4 regions of the Bradyrhizobium sp. 157 genome follow, and region 2 is predicted to be linked to each of the others. Evidence: riboswitches for the same ligand, from Rfam matches in the RefSeq annotation. Region 2 holds a riboswitch; each other region holds the start of a gene.
The links. Region 2 has a riboswitch for cobalamin ahead of IVA95_RS23605 (DUF1636 domain-containing protein). Riboswitches for the same ligand answer to the same signal wherever they lie in the genome.

Region 1: another riboswitch for cobalamin. It lies ahead of IVA95_RS04250 (DUF1636 domain-containing protein); the one in region 2 lies ahead of IVA95_RS23605 (DUF1636 domain-containing protein).
Region 3: another riboswitch for cobalamin. It lies ahead of IVA95_RS04185 (energy-coupling factor ABC transporter permease); the one in region 2 lies ahead of IVA95_RS23605 (DUF1636 domain-containing protein).
Region 4: another riboswitch for cobalamin. It lies ahead of IVA95_RS20605 (TonB-dependent receptor); the one in region 2 lies ahead of IVA95_RS23605 (DUF1636 domain-containing protein).

The regions. Positions count from the first base shown of each region.
Region 1 covers NZ_JADPKF010000019.1:56,605-61,680, reverse strand. The annotation lists gene IVA95_RS04260 (cobyric acid synthase) at 1-834, opposite strand, end outside; gene cobO (cob(I)yrinic acid a,c-diamide adenosyltransferase) at 859-1,512, opposite strand; cobalamin riboswitch at 1,548-1,765, shown strand; gene IVA95_RS04250 (DUF1636 domain-containing protein) at 1,858-2,232, shown strand; gene cobW (cobalamin biosynthesis protein CobW) at 2,229-3,263, shown strand; gene cobN (cobaltochelatase subunit CobN) at 3,263-5,076, shown strand, end outside.
Region 2 covers NZ_JADPKF010000086.1:109,569-114,644, forward strand. The annotation lists gene cobW (cobalamin biosynthesis protein CobW) at 1-948, opposite strand, end outside; gene IVA95_RS23605 (DUF1636 domain-containing protein) at 945-1,319, opposite strand; cobalamin riboswitch at 1,412-1,630, opposite strand; gene cobO (cob(I)yrinic acid a,c-diamide adenosyltransferase) at 1,674-2,327, shown strand; gene IVA95_RS23615 (cobyric acid synthase) at 2,332-3,780, shown strand; partial or broken gene IVA95_RS23625 (threonine-phosphate decarboxylase) at 3,821-4,747, opposite strand; gene cbiB (adenosylcobinamide-phosphate synthase CbiB) at 4,759-5,076, opposite strand, start outside.
Region 3 covers NZ_JADPKF010000019.1:44,364-49,439, forward strand. The annotation lists gene cobT (nicotinate-nucleotide--dimethylbenzimidazole phosphoribosyltransferase) at 1-648, opposite strand, end outside; gene cobF (precorrin-6A synthase (deacetylating)) at 674-1,441, opposite strand; gene IVA95_RS04185 (energy-coupling factor ABC transporter permease) at 1,489-2,166, opposite strand; cobalamin riboswitch at 2,202-2,408, opposite strand; gene cobA (uroporphyrinogen-III C-methyltransferase) at 2,460-3,191, opposite strand; gene IVA95_RS04195 (cobyrinate a,c-diamide synthase) at 3,188-4,501, opposite strand; gene cobM (precorrin-4 C(11)-methyltransferase) at 4,501-5,076, opposite strand, start outside.
Region 4 covers NZ_JADPKF010000077.1:222,029-227,104, forward strand. The annotation lists gene IVA95_RS20590 (ABC transporter substrate-binding protein) at 1-605, opposite strand, end outside; gene IVA95_RS20595 (ABC transporter ATP-binding protein) at 605-1,387, opposite strand; gene IVA95_RS20600 (iron ABC transporter permease) at 1,384-2,427, opposite strand; cobalamin riboswitch at 2,562-2,760, shown strand; gene IVA95_RS20605 (TonB-dependent receptor) at 2,872-5,076, shown strand, end outside.

The DNA.
Region 1 (5,076 bases), on a different contig from region 2:
CACAAGGTCGACATCAGGTTCGAGCTTCAGTGGATCGAGGTCGTCAAAATTCGCGATCCGCGACAGCGCGAGAAAAACAATCTTGCACTTGCCTGCCTTGCGTGCGCCGGCAAGCCCAAGCGCGTCTTCGGCCGGAAGTTCGCTAGCGCGAGCGAAGTAGGGAAGGACCCCAAGTCCCGGCCATGATGTGCGCGCCTCGATCAGCCGGTAACCGTCCTCAAACAGTGACGGATCGCCGCGGAACTTGTTGATTAAGAAGCCGCGGATCATGGCCGCATCTTCGGGATCGAGCACGGCCTTAATTCCGACGAGCTGCGCAATTACGCCGCCGCGGTCAATATCGCCGACCAGCACGACGGGAACGTCGGCCTTGCGGGCAAAGCCCATATTCGCGATATCCGCGGGCCTAAGATTGACCTCGGCGGGGCTGCCGGCGCCCTCGACCAGTACTAGATCGGCGCGATTCTTCAAACGGGCGAAACTCTCGAGAACCGGCGCCATCAGCGATGGCTTCATCGCAGCGTATGCACGCGCGCGCAGCGTCGCCACGCGGCGTCCGTGCACGATGATCTGGGCGCCGACATCGGTTTCCGGCTTCAGCAAAACCGGATTCATATCGGTATGCGGCTCGACACCTGCGGCCTGCGCCTGCAATGCCTGCGCGCGTCCGATCTCGCCGCCATCAACGGTCACGGCGGCATTGTTCGACATGTTCTGCGGCTTGAACGGCAGCACCCGATTGCCGCGCCGGGTCGCAGCGCGCGCAAGGCCGGCAACGATGAGCGACTTGCCCACGTCCGAACCCGCTCCCTGGATCATCAATGCGCGCGCCATCGAATCCAACTCCCGATTGTTTGGTCAGAACTCAACGCCGGGCTGGGCTTTGATGCCGGATCGGAAGGGATGCTTCACCAGCGTCATCTCCGTGACGAGGTCGGCGGCGTCGATCAATTCCTGCTTGGCATTGCGTCCGGTGAAGACGACATGCGTCATTGGCGGCTTTGCATTCTTAAGGAACTCTATGACCTCTCCGATCTCCAGATAGTCGTATCGAAGCGCAATGTTGATCTCGTCGAGAATCACCATGCGCAAGCCTTCATCGGCGATCAGCTGCTTGGCCTTTTCCCATGCGGTGCGGGCGGCGGCGATGTCGCGGGCGCGGTCCTGCGTTTCCCAGGTAAAGCCTTCCCCCATCGAATGGAATTGGCACAGTTCGCCAAAATGCCCGGTGAGCAAGCGGCGCTCGCCAGTGTCCCATGCACCCTTAATGAACTGTACCACGGCGCAGGGAAAGCCATGCGCAACGCACCGCAAGATCATGCCGAAGGCCGAGGAAGATTTTCCCTTGCCCGACCCGGTGTGGACAATGATGAGTCCCTTCTCTCCGCTCTTGGTGGCCATCATCCGGTCGCGCGCCGCCTTCTTCTTGGCCATTTTTGCCGCATGGCGGGCATCCAATGCGATTTCGGAGAGCGCAGTTTCGTCATCAGCGGCATCAGATCCGGAAGTCATCTGCACGTCCTTCTTGACAAGTTGCACGCTTGGGCAAATGGTGGGGTGGCGTTGGTTCCTGTCCTACGACAGGCGAAGAGGGAATGCGATAGGACTCTAGCGTCGAAGCTTGAGTCTGAAGCGCAGCCGCCCCCGCGACCGTGACCGGAGAGATCTCCAAAAGCCACTGACCCGTTCGGGGTTGGGAAGGAGGAGATCGAGGGAAAAACCTGCTCCGCAAGCCGGGAGACCTGCCAGCGCAACGATCGACCACCGGCGGACGGGGTGTTCCGCGACGGGGAGCGAACCCGTGCGTCATTGGTTCGCTTACCTCATCGCCTCCGCCAAAATTGTTTGAGAAGGGCGATGACCGTCACGCTTCACGTCTGCATCACCTGCCGTGCCGGGCAGGCCTTAAGAGAAGGCGAAATCACACCGGGCGCGCGTCTACACAGCGCTATCCTCGAGACTGGCGTGCCGGAGGGCGTCATCGTTGTTCCGGTCGAATGCCTGTCGGCTTGCAGCCAAGGCTGCTCGATTGCGCTCTCTGGAATTCGGCGCTGGTCTTATGTCTACGGTCGCTTGTCCGATGCAAACGCGCCGGATGTGCTTGCCGGGGCTGCCGCCTACGCGGCGGCGCCAGATGGTATTGTGCCCTGGCGCAGCCGGCCGGAGATCTTCCGCAAGCAATCGCTTGCCCGTATTCCACCGATCGCTCTCCTGCCGGAGGCCGCAGAATGAATACGCTCGCCAAGGTTCCGGTGACCGTCGTCACTGGTTTTCTCGGGTCGGGCAAGACTACGCTGATCCAGAACCTGATCACCAACGCGAACGGCAAAAAGCTTGCGGTGCTCGTCAACGAATTCGGCAGCGAGGGCGTCGACGGCGAGATCCTGAAATCCTGCGCCGACGCCAGCTGCCCTGCCGAGAACATCCTTGAGCTCGCCAATGGCTGCATCTGCTGTACAGTCGCCGACGATTTCATCCCCGCCATGGAGCAGCTACTCTCGCGCCGCGTGAGGCCTGATCATATTGTGATCGAGACATCGGGCCTGGCTTTGCCGAAGCCGCTTCTCAAGGCGTTCGACTGGCCGGAGATCCGTTCACGAATCACGGTCGACGGCGTTATTGCGCTTGCGGATGCCGAGGCCGTGGCGGCCGGTCGCTTTGCGCCGGACCCTGCCGCAGTGGAAGCGCAGCGTTCGGCCGATCAAAACCTCGATCACGAGACGCCGCTGTCGGAAGTATTCGAAGATCAGATCGCGTGTGCGGATATCGTGCTGCTTACCAAGGCGGACCTTGCAGGCGAGGCAGGACTTGAAGCGGCCAAGGCGGCGATCGCCGCCGAAATGCCGCGTCGCGTGCCGATGCTGCCTGTAGTCAACGGTGCAGTCGATGCGCGTGTGATCCTTGGTCTCGAAGCGGCCGCTGAGGACGATCTCGCCGCGCGACCTTCTCATCACGACGGCGAAGAAGAGCACGAACACAACGATTTTGCTTCAGTAGTCGTCGAGCTCCCTGAAGTTGCTGACGTGGATGCGCTGGTCGAATCGATCCGGCGGCTTGCGCGTGAGCAGAACGTTTTGCGCGCTAAGGGATATATCGCGGTCGCGGGCAAGCCGATGCGATTGCTGCTGCAATCGGTCGGCGAGCGGGTGGGGCATCAGTTCGATATGCCCTGGGGAACGCGGCCAAGGCGGTCGAAGCTGGTTGTGATCGGTGAACACGATGATATCGATGAGGCGGGCATCAGGGCGGGACTCGGTATTTGATGCACGTCGTCTTTCGCGAGAGCCGAGGTCTTTCGGAGACCGCGATCCCTAGGGATCTCGACCAGGACCCGGCCGACCTTGTCGTGCTCTCGTTCTCGGACAGCGATCTCGCCGCGTTCGCCTCCGGCTGGCGTCGCAGCCGTGCCGGCCTGCCGTCGCTGAGGCTCGCGAACCTTGCGGAGCTGCGTCATCCCCTGTCGGTCGACACCTATATCGAGCGGACGCTGTCGCACGCGCGCGGCATTTTGGTGCGCCTGATCGGCGGTGAGTCCTACTGGTCATATGGGCTGGCTGCCTTACATCAACTCGCGAAGGACCGCGACATCGCGCTTGCGGTGCTCCCGGCGGACCGTCGCGACGATTCGCGCCTGGATGCGCTCTCGACAGTGCCCGTATCGACGCTCAGACGGCTGAAGGCGTTCTGCGACAAGGGCGGAACGATTGCGGCGCAGGCTGCAATCGCCCAACTCGCACTAGTCTCGGGTCTCTATGCGGGACCTGTCGTCGGCGAGGTCGAAAATCCCGAGATCGGTTTCTACGATCCGCGTCGTGGTGCAATCGAGGCGCCGCCAAACAACCCCGCTTGTGGGCCGCGTGCGCTCGTCACCTTCTATCGCTCCTATCTCACCGCGGCGGATACCGCCCCGGTCGACGCGCTGATCACGGCCCTGCGGAAGAAGGGTTTTGATGCCTATGGCGTGTTCGTCACCTCGCTAAAGGCGGCCGGTGTGGCGGATTGGCTTAAGGGGAAGTTTGAGCAATGCCCGCCTGCGGTGATCGTCAATGCAACCGCCTTCTCTGCGGTCACTGACGATGGCACGACGCCTTTCGATGCCGCATCCCGTCCGGTGTTCCAGGTCGCGTTGTCGACAGCCCGGCGCGATGAGTGGGCGCAATCGCTTCGCGGTCTCTCGCCGAGCGATCTGGCGATGCACGTGGTGTTGCCGGAGGTTGATGGCCGGCTGCTAGCGGGCGTGGTCAGCTTCAAATCGCCGAGCGCACGCGATCCTGATCTGCAATTCGCGCACCTGGCGCACATGCCCGACGACGAACGTATCGGTGCCGTTGTGGATCGGGTGGTGGCCTGGCATAGGCTCGCGAACAAGCCGGCAGGCGCGAAGCGGCTGGCGATTGTGCTCTCGAACTATCCGGGCCGTCCGCACCAGATGGCGCATGCGGTCGGGCTCGACGCGCTTGCTTCGGTCGAAACGCTATCGTCCGATCTCGGCGCTGCCGGTTTCGACGTGAAGGCGATAGAAGCGCTTGGTGCGGCTCTCCTGCGGGAGGAATTGACCTTTAGCGTTGCTGATTACGGCGCGGAGCTGGCGAGACTTCCGCACCAGCTGCAGGATGACCTCGCGCGCGCCTGGGGTGCGCCGGAGAACGATCCCGCCTGTAGTGGCGGCGAATTTCATTTCGCAGCGATCCAGCGTGGCAAGGCGATTATCGCCGTTCAGCCGGAACGCGGTGATGTCACCAATCGTGACACCGAGTATCACGATCTCTCACGAACGCCTCGCCACGTCTATGTCGCGTTCTATCTCTGGCTCAGGCAGCAAGAGGTCGACGCGGTCATCCATATGGGCGCGCATGGAACGCTGGAGTGGCTGCCCGGCAAGTCCGTTGCGCTGTCGGCTGCCTGCTGGCCGGAAGCGCTGATTGGCGACGTGCCGGTGATCTATCCCTTCATCGTCAACGATCCCGGTGAGGCAGCCCAGGCCAAGCGGCGCATCGGCGCGGTCACGATCGGCCATTTGCCGCCGCCGCTGGCGCAGGCCGGATTGCCTAAAGGGTTGCGTCGGCTCGAGCAACT
Region 2 (5,076 bases):
CTTAGCGCCCCAGGGCCTGTCGAACTGATGCCGCACGCGCTCGCCGACCGATTGCAGCAAGAGCCGCATCGGCTTGCCTTCAACGGCGACATAGCCCTTGGCGCGCAGCACATTCTGCTCGCGCGCCAACCGCTGGATCGATGCGATGAGCGCACCGACATCGGTGACTTCCGGAAGCTCGATGACGACAGAGGTAAAGTCATTGTGCTCGTGCTCGCCGTCATGATGCGACGGGCGCGCGGCGAGATCATCTTCCGCCGCCGCTTCAAGACCCAGGATCACGCGCGCATCGACCGCGCCGTCCACGACTGGCAGCATCGGCACGCGGCGTGGCATCTCGGCTTCGATCGCAGCCCGCGCTGCTTCAAGCCCTACCGATCCGGCAAGGTCCGCCTTGGTCAACAGCACGATGTCGGCGCAGGCGATCTGGTCCTCGAACACTTCTGACAGCGGCGTCTCGTGATCGAGATTGTCGTCGGCCGCACGCTGCGCTTCCACCGCATCCGGATCCGGCGCGAAGCGACCGGCCGCGACGGCCTCCGCATCGGCCAGCGCGATCACGCCGTCAACCGTGATCCGGGAACGAATCTCCGGCCAGTCGAATGCCTTGAGCAAGGGCTTCGGCAGTGCCAATCCAGATGTCTCGATCAGGATATGGTCGGGCTTCACGTTGCGTGCGAGCAATTGCTCCATGGCCGGAATGAAATCGTCGGCCACGGTGCAGCAGATGCAGCCATTGGCAAGCTCGACGATGTTTTCGGCCGGACAATTGGCATCGGCGCAAGATTTCAGGATGTCCCCATCCACGCCTTCGCTGCCAAACTCGTTGACGAGCACGGCAAGCTTCTTTCCATTGGCATTGGTGATCAAATGCTGGATCAGCGTCGTCTTGCCAGATCCAAGAAAGCCGGTGACGACCGTGACGGGGACTTTTGCGAGCGAGTTCATTCGGCGGCCTCCGGCACGACGGCAATAGGTGGAATGCGGGCGAGCGATTGCTTGCGAAAGATCTCCGGACGGCTGCGCCACGGCACGATGCCGTCGGACGCAGCCGCATAGGCTGACGCGCCGGCGATCACATCGCGCGCATTGGTTTCCGACAGACGGCCGTAGACATAGCACCACCGTCCCGGCGCGCTGAGCGCGACCGAGCAGCCCTGACTGCACGCGGACAGGCATTCGACCGGAACCACACCGACGCCATCAGGCACACCGGCCTCGAGAATGGCGGCATGCAGGCGCTCGCCGGGCGTGGTCTCGCCCTCGCCGAGCGTCTGGCCGGCACGGCAGGTGATGCAGACGTGAAGTGTGACAGTCATCGCCCCTTCCAGGATAAACAGCGGGAGCGATGAGGTGCGCGAATCCATCCGAAGGAAGGCTCGCTTCCCCGTCGCGGAACACCCCGTCCGCCGGTCTCAAACGTTGCGCTGGCAGGTCTCCCGGCTTGCGGAGCAGGATTTTGTCCTTCGATGTCCGCCTTCCCGACCCCGTTCGGGGCAGTGGCTTCGGGCATCTCTCCGGTCACGGTCGCGGGGGCGGCTGCTTTTCGAACCCAAACCTCTCGATTTGAGCCCTATCGCATTCCCTCTTCGCCTGTCATAGGACAGGAACCAACGCAGGCCCACCATTTGCCCAAGCTAGCTACTTGTCAAGCCGAAGGACCACGTCAGATGATGACTGAACAGGATGCCGCCGAGGACGAGGACGTCGTGGCCTCCGAGGCTTCGAGTGGTGCCCGCCATGCGGCGAAAATGGCAAAGAAAAAGCTCGCCCGCGACAAGATCATGGCGACCAAGAGCAGTGAGAAGGGACTGATCATCGTCCATACCGGCGCGGGAAAGGGAAAATCGTCCTCCGCCTTCGGCATGATCGTCCGCTGTGTCGCGCATGGCTTTCCCTGTGCGGTCGTGCAGTTCATCAAGGGCGCCTGGGATAGCGGCGAGCGACGCCTGCTCACCGGGCATTTCGGCGATCTCTGCCAGTTCCATGCGATGGGAGAAGGCTTTACCTGGGAAATCCAGGACCGCGCCCGCGATATCGCCGCCGCAAAGGCAGGCTGGGACAAGGCGAAGCAACTGATCCTGGATTCCCGCTTGCGCATGGTCGTGCTCGACGAGATCAACATCGCGCTTCGATATGACTACCTGGACATAGCTGAGGTCGTCGACTTCCTGAAGACCTCGAAGCCGCCGATGACGCATGTCGTTCTCACCGGACGCAATGCCAAGGAGGAGTTGATCGAGATCGCCGATCTCGTCACCGAGATGACGCTGGTGAAACATCCGTTCCGTTCTGGCGTCAAGGCCCAGCCGGGCGTCGAGTTCTAATTCGATGGCGCGCGCATTGATGATCCAGGGAGCCGGCTCGGACGTGGGCAAATCGCTCATCGTCGCGGGTCTCGCGCGTGCCGCCAAGCGACGCGGCTATCGCGTGCTCCCATTCAAGCCGCAGAACATGTCGAACAATGCAGCCGTGACTGTCGATGGCGGCGAGATCGGCCGCGCGCAGGCGTTGCAGGCGTTGGCTGCCGGCGTCGAGCCGCATACCGATATGAACCCGGTCCTCTTGAAGCCGGAAACTGATGTCGGCGCCCAGATCATCGTGCATGGCAAGCGCATCGCCACGGCCCGCGCGCGCGAATACGCATCCCTGAAACCTTCGCTGATGGGCGCGGTGCTCGAGAGCTTTGCGCGGCTGAAAGATCGCGCCGATTTCGTGCTCGTCGAAGGCGCCGGCAGCCCGGCCGAAGTGAACTTGCGCAAATCAGACATCGCCAATATGGGCTTTGCCCGGAGAGCCGACGTTCCCGTGGTGCTGATTGGCGATATCGACCGCGGCGGCGTCATCGCGCAGCTCGTCGGCATCAAGACCGTGATCAATGCGGACGATGCCGCGATGGTCCAGGGTTTTCTGATCAACAAATTCCGCGGCGATCCCACACTGTTTGACGACGGCTATCGGCTGATCGAAGCCCGGACATCCTGGCGCGGCTTTGGGGTGCTGCCCTACTTCACCCGGGCCGGCGAACTGCCGGCCGAAGATGCGCTGGGGCTCGGTGAGGCGCGAAAACCTGGTCAATGCAAGATCGCGTTTCTCGCGCTGTCGCGGATCGCCAATTTCGATGATCTCGATCCGCTCAAGCTCGAGCCCGGCGTCGACCTCGTGATGGTCCGCCCGGGAGAGGCCATTCCCGGCGACGTCAGGCTCGTGATCATTCCCGGCTCGAAATCGACGCGCGGCGATCTCGCCTTCCTGCGCGCGCAGGGCTGGGACATCGATCTGCTCGCGCATCACCGCCGTGGCGGTCATGTGCTCGGCGTCTGCGGCGGCTACCAGATGCTCGGGCGGAGCGTGGCCGATCCCGAAGGGATCGAGGGCCCGGCTGGCGAAACGCCAGGCCTCGGCCTTCTGAACGTGACGACGGTGATGACGGAGCAGAAGACGCTCACCCGCGTGACCGCGCAGCACGCGGAAACGAGGCACCCGATCGACGCCTACGAGATTCATATCGGTCAGACGGACGGGCCGGACCGTGCGCGTCCATTCGCTCTGCTTCATGGCGCGCCGGAAGGCGCGGTCTCAAGCGACGGACGTGTCTGCGGCAGCTATCTGCACGGCCTATTTACGTCCGACAGTTTCCGCAGCTCGTTTCTCAGGCAATTGGACATTCCGGTTGCCAACCAGCGGTATCATGGGCGGGTGGAGAGCGCGCTCGATGCGCTGGCCGATCACATCGAGGCCCATCTCGATGTCGAAGGGCTGCTCGCGCTCGCACGTTGAGCGCCAAACGTCAGCTCGAGAGAGCCTCGGCCAGCCGCGTTCATTCCGATTCATCGCCTGGCAACCCCAGCCGCAACCAGCCCGGCCTTTGCTCGAAGATCCGTGACCAGATGGGCGCACCGGCCAGCCGCGCCTGCGCGGCACGCCCGTCGCCGGTCTCGTAGAGACGGAACAGCGGCGTGCCGCCGATAAGGCGCCACCCCTGCGATTTCACGGCGGCATCGAGCCGCAGGCAATCGGCTTCCAGACGGGCCGCGGTCGCCCTGGCCCAAGCGCGATCGCGCAAGGCGCGTCATCCGACCGCAATCGCGGCACCGGATACCGGCCACGGGCCCGCCATCGCCGATAGCGCGGCGATATCTTCTTCCGCGCCGAGCACAAAGCCAAGGCGCAACCCCGCGAGGCCATAGAACTTTCCGAACGAGCGCAGAATCAGGAGACCCGGGTCGTCCCGCCTCCGCCGCCAGCGATAGCTCTGGCCTGGCGTCGGCAAAGCTTTCGATGACGAGACGACCGACGCGCGGCAAGAGCGCGAGCAACTCAGCCTTGTCATAGCGTCGCCCGTCGGGATTGACGGCCACAGCAAGATCGGCGCGCGCCAACGCGTCAAGACTGGCGACTTCTGCAACATGCCAGCCGGCGGCCGACAAGACAGCGGCGTATTCATTGTACGTCGGCGCGAGTACGCGCGCGCCCGGCCGCACGGCGCAAGTCGCGGCAGGAGCTGGATCGCGGCCTGCGCGCCGCCCATCGCCAGAATCGGCGCCTTGGTTGCATAGGCCTGCCGTGCGGCTTCATGTAGCGATTCAAGATCTGATCGCGATGGCAGGGCGTTCCAGAAATGCGGCTCAATCTCGCCGATCGGATAGGGCTGACGATTGATGCCGGTCGACAGATCAATCCAGTCCTGCATGCGCCCACCGAAGCGCTGGACGGCCTGATCGAGATTGCCACCATGCTCGCGCATCGCCGCCCTCGTCATGCCAACGCCAGTGCGACGAGCAACCCGCCGAGGAGCAGCATCGCGCGGATGTAGAGCATCAAGCCTTGCCGGACGTCGGCAGCGAGCGGATCGCGCGCGCCGTCGTTCAGCCAGGGCTCATTGGTCGCGCCGCCATGATAGCTGCGCGGCCCGCTCAGACGGACGCCGAGCGCGCCCGCCATCGCGGCTTCCGGCCAGCCGGCATTGACCGAACGATGGCGGTTCGCGTCCCGTACCATGCATGACAGCGCATCCGTGACGCGCAAGGAGACCAGCGCGAATAGGAAGCCGGTGAGACGCGCCGGAATGAAGTT
Region 3 (5,076 bases), on a different contig from region 2:
TATCAGCTGCGCCTTACGTGCGCGACTGGCTGTATCCAAGCCCGTTCCGCTGCCGGCCACCTGCTCGGCCCTCACGCCAAGCAGGGCCGCGGCGATTGCTGCCGAAGTCGTGGTATTGCCGATGCCCATGTCGCCAAGGATCAGAAGATCGGGTTGCGTCGTTGCAGCCCGCACAACTGCGCGCTTGCCGCAGTCAAAAGCCAAGGCCAGCTCCGCGGGCTCAAGTGCCGCTTCCTCGCTAAAGTCGCGGCTACTCCGCCGCGGCTTATCGATCACGACACCCTCAATCGGAACTTCCGCGAGCGTGCCAGCATCGACGATCTCGAGACTCAAGCCTAGCTCGCGTGCCAGAACGGAAATTGCGGCGCCACCCGACGCGAAGTTGGACATCATCGCGATCGTGACTTCCTGCGGATACGCCGATACGCCCTGAGCGACGATCCCGTGATCGCCGGCGAAGACGATGATCGGCACGCGTTGAGCCCGCGGCTGCTCCGTTTGTTGCAGACCGGCGAGTTCGATCGCGAGATGCTCGAGCCGGCCGAGCGCGCCGTCCGGTTTGGTAAGTTCAGCTTGGCGGGCCAGCGCTGCATCGCGATGGATGGCCGAAACGTCGGGGCACTCCTGGTAGACCCACTCCGGTAGCATGATGTCCTGCCGTTAGATGTTAACGCTAGCGAGCGAGCCCGTTCGCGGGTAGCCGCTTGAGAATGTAGCTGTCCATGATCCAGCCATGCCTTCCGCGCGCTTGCTGTCGCGCGGCGACGATGCTTGGACCCACTTCGGCGAGCGCACCTGACATCGTGATCTCCTCACGCATGCCAAGATAGGCGCCCCACCAGATGTGCAGCCCTGCCGGATCGAGCGACTGAAACGCCGCGCCGCCATCTAGCATCACGACCACCGTGTTCGTGCCGTGGGGCCAGCCACCTTCGCGCAGCCGCCGTGCCGTTGTCACCAGGAAAGGCTCGCCTATGTCGTTCAGCGGCAGCGAATGTGCCGCGCAAAGCGCCTGGATTGACGTGATACCGGGGACCACTTCGATGGCTGGCGACGGATCGAGCCTTCGCGCGATCCGCAGGCTCGAGTCGTATAGCGAAGGATCTCCCCAGATCAGCAGGGCAACTCGCCCCTCACTCCCGAGATGCTGCGCAATTTCCTGCGACCAGGTCGCCGCTAGGGCATCGTGCCATTCGTCCACTCCTTTGCGGTAATCTCCTTGGCGGGCGTCACGCACGGGTATGACGAACTCGGCGATCCGCGTCCGGTCGTTCGAAAGCACCTGGGCGCAAATCGTCCACCGCAATTCAGCGAGATCAGATTTCACGTCCCCCTTGCGCGGGATGAGGACGAGGTCGGCGGCGTTGATCGCGCGCACCGCGGCAAGCGTTAGCTGCTCGGGATCGCCGCAACCGATTCCTATCAGGGAGAGCGTCAGCATAAGTTATGCGGAGGGCGGCCGCTGCCTGCGACCACCTTCACTTAACCTTACGTGGCGTTGTGCAGGCGGTAGGTGACGAAACCGTCCGCTGTCACGCCACGCAGCGATTTCGCCAGTGCGAGCACGGTCAGATCAGCCAGCGGCTCGATGACCACGACGGCCGCGTAGGAAGCGGCGAAAGATGCGATGGAAGTGAGGTTCTCGGCGGCAAAGCCAGCACCATACAGCGCCCAGAAAGCGACCCACGTCACGATGCCGGATTGATAGGCGGCCGAAAGCGCCAGTGCTTGGCGATACTGCAGGTCTACATAGGCGGTGTTGCAGGGAATAATCCGCCCGGCCAGCGCCCAGATCGCAATCAGCGGCACCAGCAACGTGGTCACATTCATGCCGTATTGCGGCAGGTCGGCCGGTGCGAAGAATAGCCCCTGAAGCAGAAGACCAAGGGCCAGCCCGAACGCGGCCGGCGCTGCACCGAACAAGAGGAACAGCGTCGAGCCGAGAATGAAATGTACCTCAGAGACCCCGACCCGGAAATGCGGCAGGAGTTCGAAGAATGAGAAGACCAGGACCGTTGTTGCGACGATGCGCACCGCTAGTGAAGCGATTCCCTGCTCGCGCACGGTCTCTGCCGCAAGCTTCAAAGTGCAGCCACCGGCGACGGCACCTGTCGCGTAGCCCAGCACGAGCTTGGCGCCCGTAACGATACTTGGTTCGATATGCATATCTACGTCCCTTCTGCCGTCCCACCCGACGGCGTTGGTGTTAAAAGCTGCAGGGTAGGTCTCCTGGCTCGCGGTTCGAAACGGGTCTCCTTCCATCCCCAGCCTGACGGCCAGTGGCGGACCGGAGCCCTCATCGCTAACAGGCGCGGGGACGGCCGGGTCTTCAGGCGCCGCAACTAGGTCCGCCCTTCGCCATTCCTGATTATGCTCCGGCTTCGAGTACCATGCCTGTACTGTGTGCGCCTTTCGACGAGGACGCGTCAAGGGGCACGCGAGATCGGACGACGGCATCATCAACACGGAGTCTCTCCCGCCAGCGCGCCGAAAAGAATGAGCGCTGGCGTCGTTGCGGCGCCACTTTCCGCGAGCTGCTCTGCGAGCTTCGCAATCGTCATACGGACAAGCCGCTCTTCGGCGCCGCCGAGAGACTCGGCAATCACCGACGGCGTATCGGGGCCCATGCCGTGCTCGATCAGCCTTGCCACGAGCGCCGGAAATGTCCGTTTGCCCATGTAGACCACGGTTGTCGCTTCCTGATCGGCCAGGGCCGCCCAATTGAGATTTGCGGGCAATTGGCCAGTGACGTCAGCGCCGGTCACGAACTGGACGCGGCGCGAGGTATGCCGGCGGGTCAGTGGAATGCCGAAGCGCGCCGCCGCAGCGCAGGCTGAGGTAACGCCCGGAATGATCTCGTAGGTGACGCCCGCCGCGCGCAGCACCTCGATCTCCTCTTCAAGCCGACCGAAGATGCCGGCGTCTCCCGATTTCAAGCGAACGACTCGGGCACCTGCGGCGGCGTAGTCGATGAGCAGCCGGTTGACGTGTTCCTGTTTGGCCGAGGGCCGGCCCGCACGTTTGCCAACCGCCACCAGATTGGCGCCGGGGCGGGCGTGATCGAGGATCGCGCCCGAGGCAAGGTCGTCATAGAGCACGACATCGGCGGCGCGCAGACGCGCGGCCGCCTTGAGCGTCAGGAGCTCGGGATCGCCTGGACCAGCCGAGACAATGGAAACAAAGCCGCTCACCTGTCCTCCGCAATGAGGTGGAAGAACGTGCCAGTAGTGTACCCGCGCCGCGAGCCGGTCTCCGCAACGACCGCGCCGGTCGCGTCACGCACGATAGCCAGGGGTTTATCGGGCTGAGAGACAATCGTGGAGTAATGGAATTCATGGCCACGCAGACGCGCGCCGGCCTGATGTCCAGGCATTGAGACTGTAAGCTCAGCAAGTCGGTAGCCCAGATGCATGCGACGTTGAGCAAAACTCGTTTCCAGGCCGAGTAATCCCATCATCTCGTGACGCACGTCGTTGGCGTCGATCAAGGCGGAGCCCAGCACCATATAGCCCCCGCATTCGCCATGCACCGGACGTGTCTCCGCAAAGCATGTTAGGGCGCGGCGAAATCGGCGATTTGTCGCGAGTTTGCCAGCGTGCAATTCCGGATAGCCGCCGGGCAGCCAGCAGACGTCGGCACTGTCATCAGGGCCTTCATCGGCGAGCGGCGAGAAGGTCACGATCTCGGCTCCGGCTGCGCGCCAGGCCTTCAGTAGATGCGTATAGACGAACGAGAATGCAGCGTCGCGTGCGAGCGCGATGCGCTGGCCGGGCGGCGTGAAGCTTAGGCCATGCGCGTCGCATGGCGCCATCCAGGCGCATGCCGATTGCAGCACCGCATCCAGATCGACATGCTCGGCGACGACCCGCGCGGCCTCTGCAATGAGGCCATCGACCTCAGCCTGCTCCTCCGCCTGCACAAGGCCTAGGTGACGCTTCGGCAAGGTGATCGCGGCCTGGCGGGGCAACGCCCCGAACACCGGAATGCCGGCGCCTGCCAGGGCACGGCGCACCAGGTCTTCGTGCCGCGCGCTGGCGACGCGGTTGAGAACGACGCCGGCAAGACGCACGCCCGCGCGGAAATCGCGCAGTCCCGCAGCGACCGCCGCGGCGGTTTGCGCCTGTCCGGAAGGATCGATCACGAGCAGGACCGGCCAGCCCATCATCTCGGCGATATCGGCGGTCGCGCCTGTCCCCGAGACGCCCGGTGCGGCAACGCCGTCGAATAGACCCATCGAACCCTCAGCCAGAACGAGGTCCGCATCGGCGCTGCGCGATGCGACAACCGATTCGATCGCCTCACGACGCATGGCCCAGCTATCAATATTCAGCGAGGTGCGTCCCGCGGCGGCGGCATGAAAGGTTGGATCGATATAGTCGGGCCCGCTCTTGAAGCACTGCACCTTCAGCCCGCGATCGCGATAGGCGCGTGCCAATGCCAGCGTCAGCGTCGTTTTGCCGACACCGGATGCGGGCGCGGAGATGACGAGGCTCGCTGTCATCACGAGGCTTCTGGAAAGCGCGGCGCCGGCCCTAGCGGCCGATATCGGCGGTCATAGTCTGCAGCATACAGGCGGCTTTCTGCGAAATCTTCCGAACCCAGGGTGCGGCCGACCAGAATGACGGCCGTGCGCTCGAGTTCGGTGCTTACAGCAGAATCCAGCGTGCCGAGCGTGGCGCGAATAATGCGTTGGTCCGGCCAGCTCGCGCGCCACACGATCGCGACCGGGCAGTCCGCTCCATAGTACGGGGTCAACTCGCCAATCACCTCGAGAAGCAGATGGATCGAGAGATGAATTGCGAGCACCGCACCGGTGGCAGCGAAGGCTGCGATTTTTTCGCTCTCCGGCATCGCGCTCGCCCTGCCCGCCATTCGCGTCAGCACGACGGATTGCGAGCGGCCCGGCAGCGTGAGCTCGGCCTCGAGCGCTGCCGCGGCGGCGGAAAAGGCCGCCACGCCTGGCGTGATTGAATATGGAATTTGCAGCACACTCAGCCGGCGCGATTGCTCGCCCATCGCCGACCAGATCGAGAGATCTCCAGAATGCAGCCGTGCGACGTCCTTGCCCTCACGATG
Region 4 (5,076 bases), on a different contig from region 2:
GCAAATCCGCCGAAGGTAAAGCCGAGATCGCCAGCGGCGCTGCGCAGCCCGACTTCGCTCAGCAGCGAGCCGAGAAAGCTGTCGCTGCCCGCCACCCAGCCGCGCCGCGACAGCGGCAGCACGCGATAATGCCGCTCGGCGGCGGCACGGCGGGCGCGCGCTAGCGCGGCGTCGAGCCGCGCGATTTCGGCAGCCGCGCGATCGGGGTGCCCGGTCATGTCGCCGACTTCGCGGATCTGCGCTCGGGCTTCGTCGAGGTTTCGCGGCACGGCGAGCTCGGCAAGATGAAGCCCCTTCGCCTTCAACAGCTCCCGCGTCGAGCGCTTATCAAACGCGCTGGCGATGACCAGGTCCGGCTTGAGCAGCAGCACGTCCTCGGCCGCGCCTGATAATACCGGATAGCGGCTGATGTCACCCGCCTGCGATTGCCAGCCGTCGCGTGCGAAGCGGCTGAGGCCCAAAATCTGCTCGGGGTCGGCCAACGTCAGCAGCAACTGATCGCTGCAGACATTCATCGACACCATACGCGGAGGGCTGGCTGCGAATACTGCGCCGCCTGACATCGCCAATGCGGCGATCGCAACAAGAACGCCGAACCGTCGCATCAGATATCCGCCCAGGGCACGATCACCGCCTCGCGCTGATATTCCGCGCGGTAGGCGCTGATCCGAAATACGTCCGCCATCACCTGCTCCGATAACGCCTCGCTCGGTGTGCCCCGCGACACTAGATTGCCTTCCTTCAGCACCAGCACATGGTCGGCAAACCGCGCAGCGAGGCCTAAATCGTGCGTCACCACGATGACCAGCACGCCCTTGTCCGCGGTCGCGCGCAAGTTCCTCATGACATCGATCTGGTGGCGGGGGTCGAGCGAGGCGGTCGGCTCGTCGGCCAGAATGATCGGCGCTTCCACCGCCAGCGCGCGCGCCAACGCGACGCGGCTGCGTTCGCCGCCGGATAATTCGGTGACGCGGCGATCGCTGAATTCCATCACGTCGACCGCCTGCATCGCGCGCAGCACGGCCTCGGCATCCCTGGGCGACAGCCGCGCCGGATCGGTTGCGCCATGCGGGTAACGCCCGAGCGCCACGATATCGCGCGCCGGCAGCGGCCAATGCACGAGATGCCCCTGCGGCAGATAGCCGAAACGTTTGGCGCGCTCGCGCAGCGGCAGCGAGGCCAGCGCATCGCCGCCGATCGTGATCTCGCCTTCGGAGGGGATCAGCCCGGCTAGCGCGCGCAGCAGCGTGGTTTTGCCAGCGCCATTCGGGCCGACCAGCGCCACCAGGTGTCCCGCCGACAGCGCCAGCGAAACGTCCTTCAGCACGACGCGGCCGGCGAGCCGCACGCCGAGTCTCCTTGCGATCAGCAGCGCAGCCTCACTCATGCGACGCCCCCGCCGAGCGCGCGGCGTTCGCGCATGATCAGATAGAGAAAGAACGGCACGCCGATGATCGAGGTCAGCACGCCGACCTTGATGTCAGAGGTCGAGGGAATGATGCGCACCGCAATATCGGCGGCGAGCAGCAGCGCCGAGCCCGCGAGCGCGCTCGGCACCAACAGCCGCCCGGGATCGTGGCCGATCAGGGGCCGCATCAGATGCGGCGCGACCAGGCCGATGAAACCAATAGTGCCGGTAACCGCGACCGCGCCGCCAACACCGAGCGCAACGCCCGAAATCACGAACAGCCGTAGACGCCCCACATCGACGCCGAGGCTTTGCGCGGTTTCTTCGCCCAGGCTGAGCGCGCGAAAAGCGTGGCGCTGGCTGAACAGCATGACCGCGCCGGCAATGATGAAGGGAAACGCGAGCATGACATGCTGAAAGCTGCGGTCCTCCAGCGAGCCCAATAGCCAGAACGCGATCTCCAGCACCACGAAGGGGTTACTGGAGAGGTTCATCACCAGCGCGGTGGCAGCGCCCGCAAAGCTCGAAATCGCCAGTCCGGACAGAATGAGGATCAGCAGACCCGCATTGCGGCCGGCGATCGAGAGCAGCACGAACACCGAAGCGAATGCCGCGATGATCGCGGCGACCGGCAGCGCATAGGAGCGCACGTCGGCCAACCCGAGCGCGATCACCAGCACCGCGCCGAACGCCGCTGATTGCGGCGCGCCGAATAGCGAAGGCGAGGCCAGCGGATTGCGCAGCAAGCCCTGCAGCGACGCGCCCGACAGCCCGAGGATGGCGCCGATCGCCAGCGCCAGCAGCGTGCGGGGCAGGCGGATTTCCCGCACGATCACCTGCGCCACCTCGCTGCCGCCACCGAACAGCGCTTGCGCCACCGCAAGGGGCGACAGCCGCACCGGCCCGATGCCGAGCGAGATCAGCATCAGGAGCACAACAAGGGCAGCAAGCGCCGCGGTCGCGCCGATCCGCCGGCGCGCGGCGTCCTCATTGGTCAGGGCTACGGCTTCAACACTCATCGATCGTCCTAAAGCAGGTTTACTCGCCCCGGTACAGGTGGCGGGCAGGCGTGCTCATGCGGCAAAAATAGCGCACTCGTCCAGTGAGGATCGCGGGACGCCCCGGGGCGCATTGACTCGGACTTTGACAAACTTCTACCATAGTTCCCGACGGTTCCCGTTTTGGGGATCAAAAGGGAATGCGGTGCGGGGAAATCCCCCAATTCCGCGGCTGCCCCCGCAACTGTAAGCGGCGAATCCTTCGTCACATGCCACTGGGCACTCGGTCCTGGGAAGGCGACGATGGGTAACGACCCGCGAGCCAGGAGACCTGCCGTCAGCCGTGGTCACACGCGAAGATGTCGGTCGGGGAGTACAGACATTAGCTTCACCTGAGCTGCTCAAAGCACATGGTGAGACTTGGTTCGCTGTGACGTGCCACTGACGTCATACCGAGGTTAAACCATGTCTTCCACCACCACAGTCGCGAAGCGGCAGCGCCGCTTCTGGCTTGCCTCCAGTTTCCTGGTGCCCATCATTTCCCTTGGCATATCCGGCGCGCAGGCGCAGCAGAGGCCATCGGAGCAGTTGCCGCCGATCGAGGTAACCTCGCCCACCGATCCGAACCGGACTCGCGCAAAACCGACCTACAATGAAACGTCGACCTCGCGCCGCGTCGTGCCGGCGGCGGTGCCGTCGACCGGCGGAAGACCCGCAGCAGGGATCGGCTCGAACACCGCATCCCAGAGCGTCTCGCAAGGCGCGGACGGCAGCGGCGGCCGCCAGTTTTCAGGAATCGTCGGCTCGGCGTCGACCATTATTACCGCCGAAGAGATCGCGCACTCACCGGCTCAAACGCTGCAGGAAATCATCGCGCAAACGCCCGGCGTGCAGCTGACCAGCCTGTTTGGTGGCGTCAACGGCGCCAAGACCAGCGTCGACCTGCGCGGATTCGGCGCTTTCGCGACCTCAAATACGCTGGTGCTCATCAATGGCCGAAGGCTCAACGACATCGACATGGCCGGTGTCGATTTTTCGACCATTCCGCGCGACTCGATCGAGCGCATTGAAATCACCCGCGGCAACAGCGGCGCAGTGCTGTATGGCGACAACGCGGTCGGCGGCGTCATCAATATCGTCCTGAAGAACGGCGTCGGCGGTCCACCTGTTGCCATGCGCGCAGAGGCCGGTATCGGCTCCTTCAACCAGCGCATGGCCTCGGTTTCGACGGCGCTGAATTCGGGACCATGGTCGACCTCATTCTACGGCAACGCAATCAAGTCCGACGGCTATCGCGAAAACAACGCGCTCGACCAGCGCAACGGGATCGGCAATCTCAATTACACCACTCCCGATCTCAAGGCCTTCCTGACGGTGACCGGCGACGACCAAAAGCTCGGACTCCCCGGTGGCCGCATCGTCGATCCCTCGATTGGCGTCAACGAACTGGTCACGAACCGCCGCGGCGCCGCCACCCCATTCGATTATGGCAATCAGCAGGGCGCCAGCGCTACTGCCGGTTTTACAAGAACCCTGTGGAACGGAGCCGAACTCATTGTTGATGGCGGCGTCAGAGACAAGAAAACGCAAAGCGGATTCTTCGGAGCGATACCGTTTGCGTCGCCATTTCCGAGTTTCTCCTCCACCTATAACGACGCATCATTGCAGACTTGGTCGATCACGCCACGATTGAGCATCAAGAACTCGATCCTCGGGGTGCCCTCACAGATCCTGACCGGTATCGATTATTACGATGCGACGTTCCGCCAGGACCGCGGGGCGTTCAAGGGTCTTGCGCCGACCCACATCTACGATCTGTCGCAGCAGATGCTGGCCGGCTACTGGCAGCACACGGTAGGCCTGTTGCCGACGACCGACTTCTCCTATGGCGCCAGGATTCAAAACACCAGCCTGAGCGCCCGGGATCGGTTCGACGCCAACGCACCCGGTTGCGCCATGTTCTTTAATTGCGGCGATCAAGCCTCCCCGCTGGACAGCAACGAGACGCAATACGCCTTGCACGTGGGCCTTGAGCACCGACTCAACAACACATTCTCGGTGTTTGGCCGCGCCGCGCGCGCGTTCCGTACTCCGACCGTCGATGAACGCGTCTCCAGCGGCCCTTTCTTCGTTCCGGGCACCTTTCAGTTGAAAACCCAGACCTCGCACGACGTCGAAGGGGGTTTTCGCGTCAACGCCGGCGCATTCCAGATGCAATCGAGCATCTACAACATGGACCTCGAGAACGAGATCCATTTCATCCCGGCGCTGTTCTACAACGTGAACCTCGGTCCAACCCGCCGCTACGGCTCCGAGACCAGCGCGTCGCTGCGTGTCAGTGACAGCCTGTCGCTGCGGGCGGGCGCGGCCTACACGCGTGCTGTCTTCCGCGAAGGGCCGTTCGCCGGCAACGACGTGCCACTGGTTTCCCGCTACACAGCCATGGGCGGCGTGACCTGGAATATCTGGCAGAACTACCTGGTGTTCGATGCCACACTCCGCGCCTGGAGCGAGCGCTTCATGGACAATGACCAGGCGAACACCCAGCGCCGCATCCCGGCCGACGCCACTGTCGATCTGAAATTGAGCGGCGCCTACGATCGCTTCTTCTGGTCGGTGGGCGTGAACAACCTGTTCAACGCGCTCTATTACGACTACGCCATCGCGAGC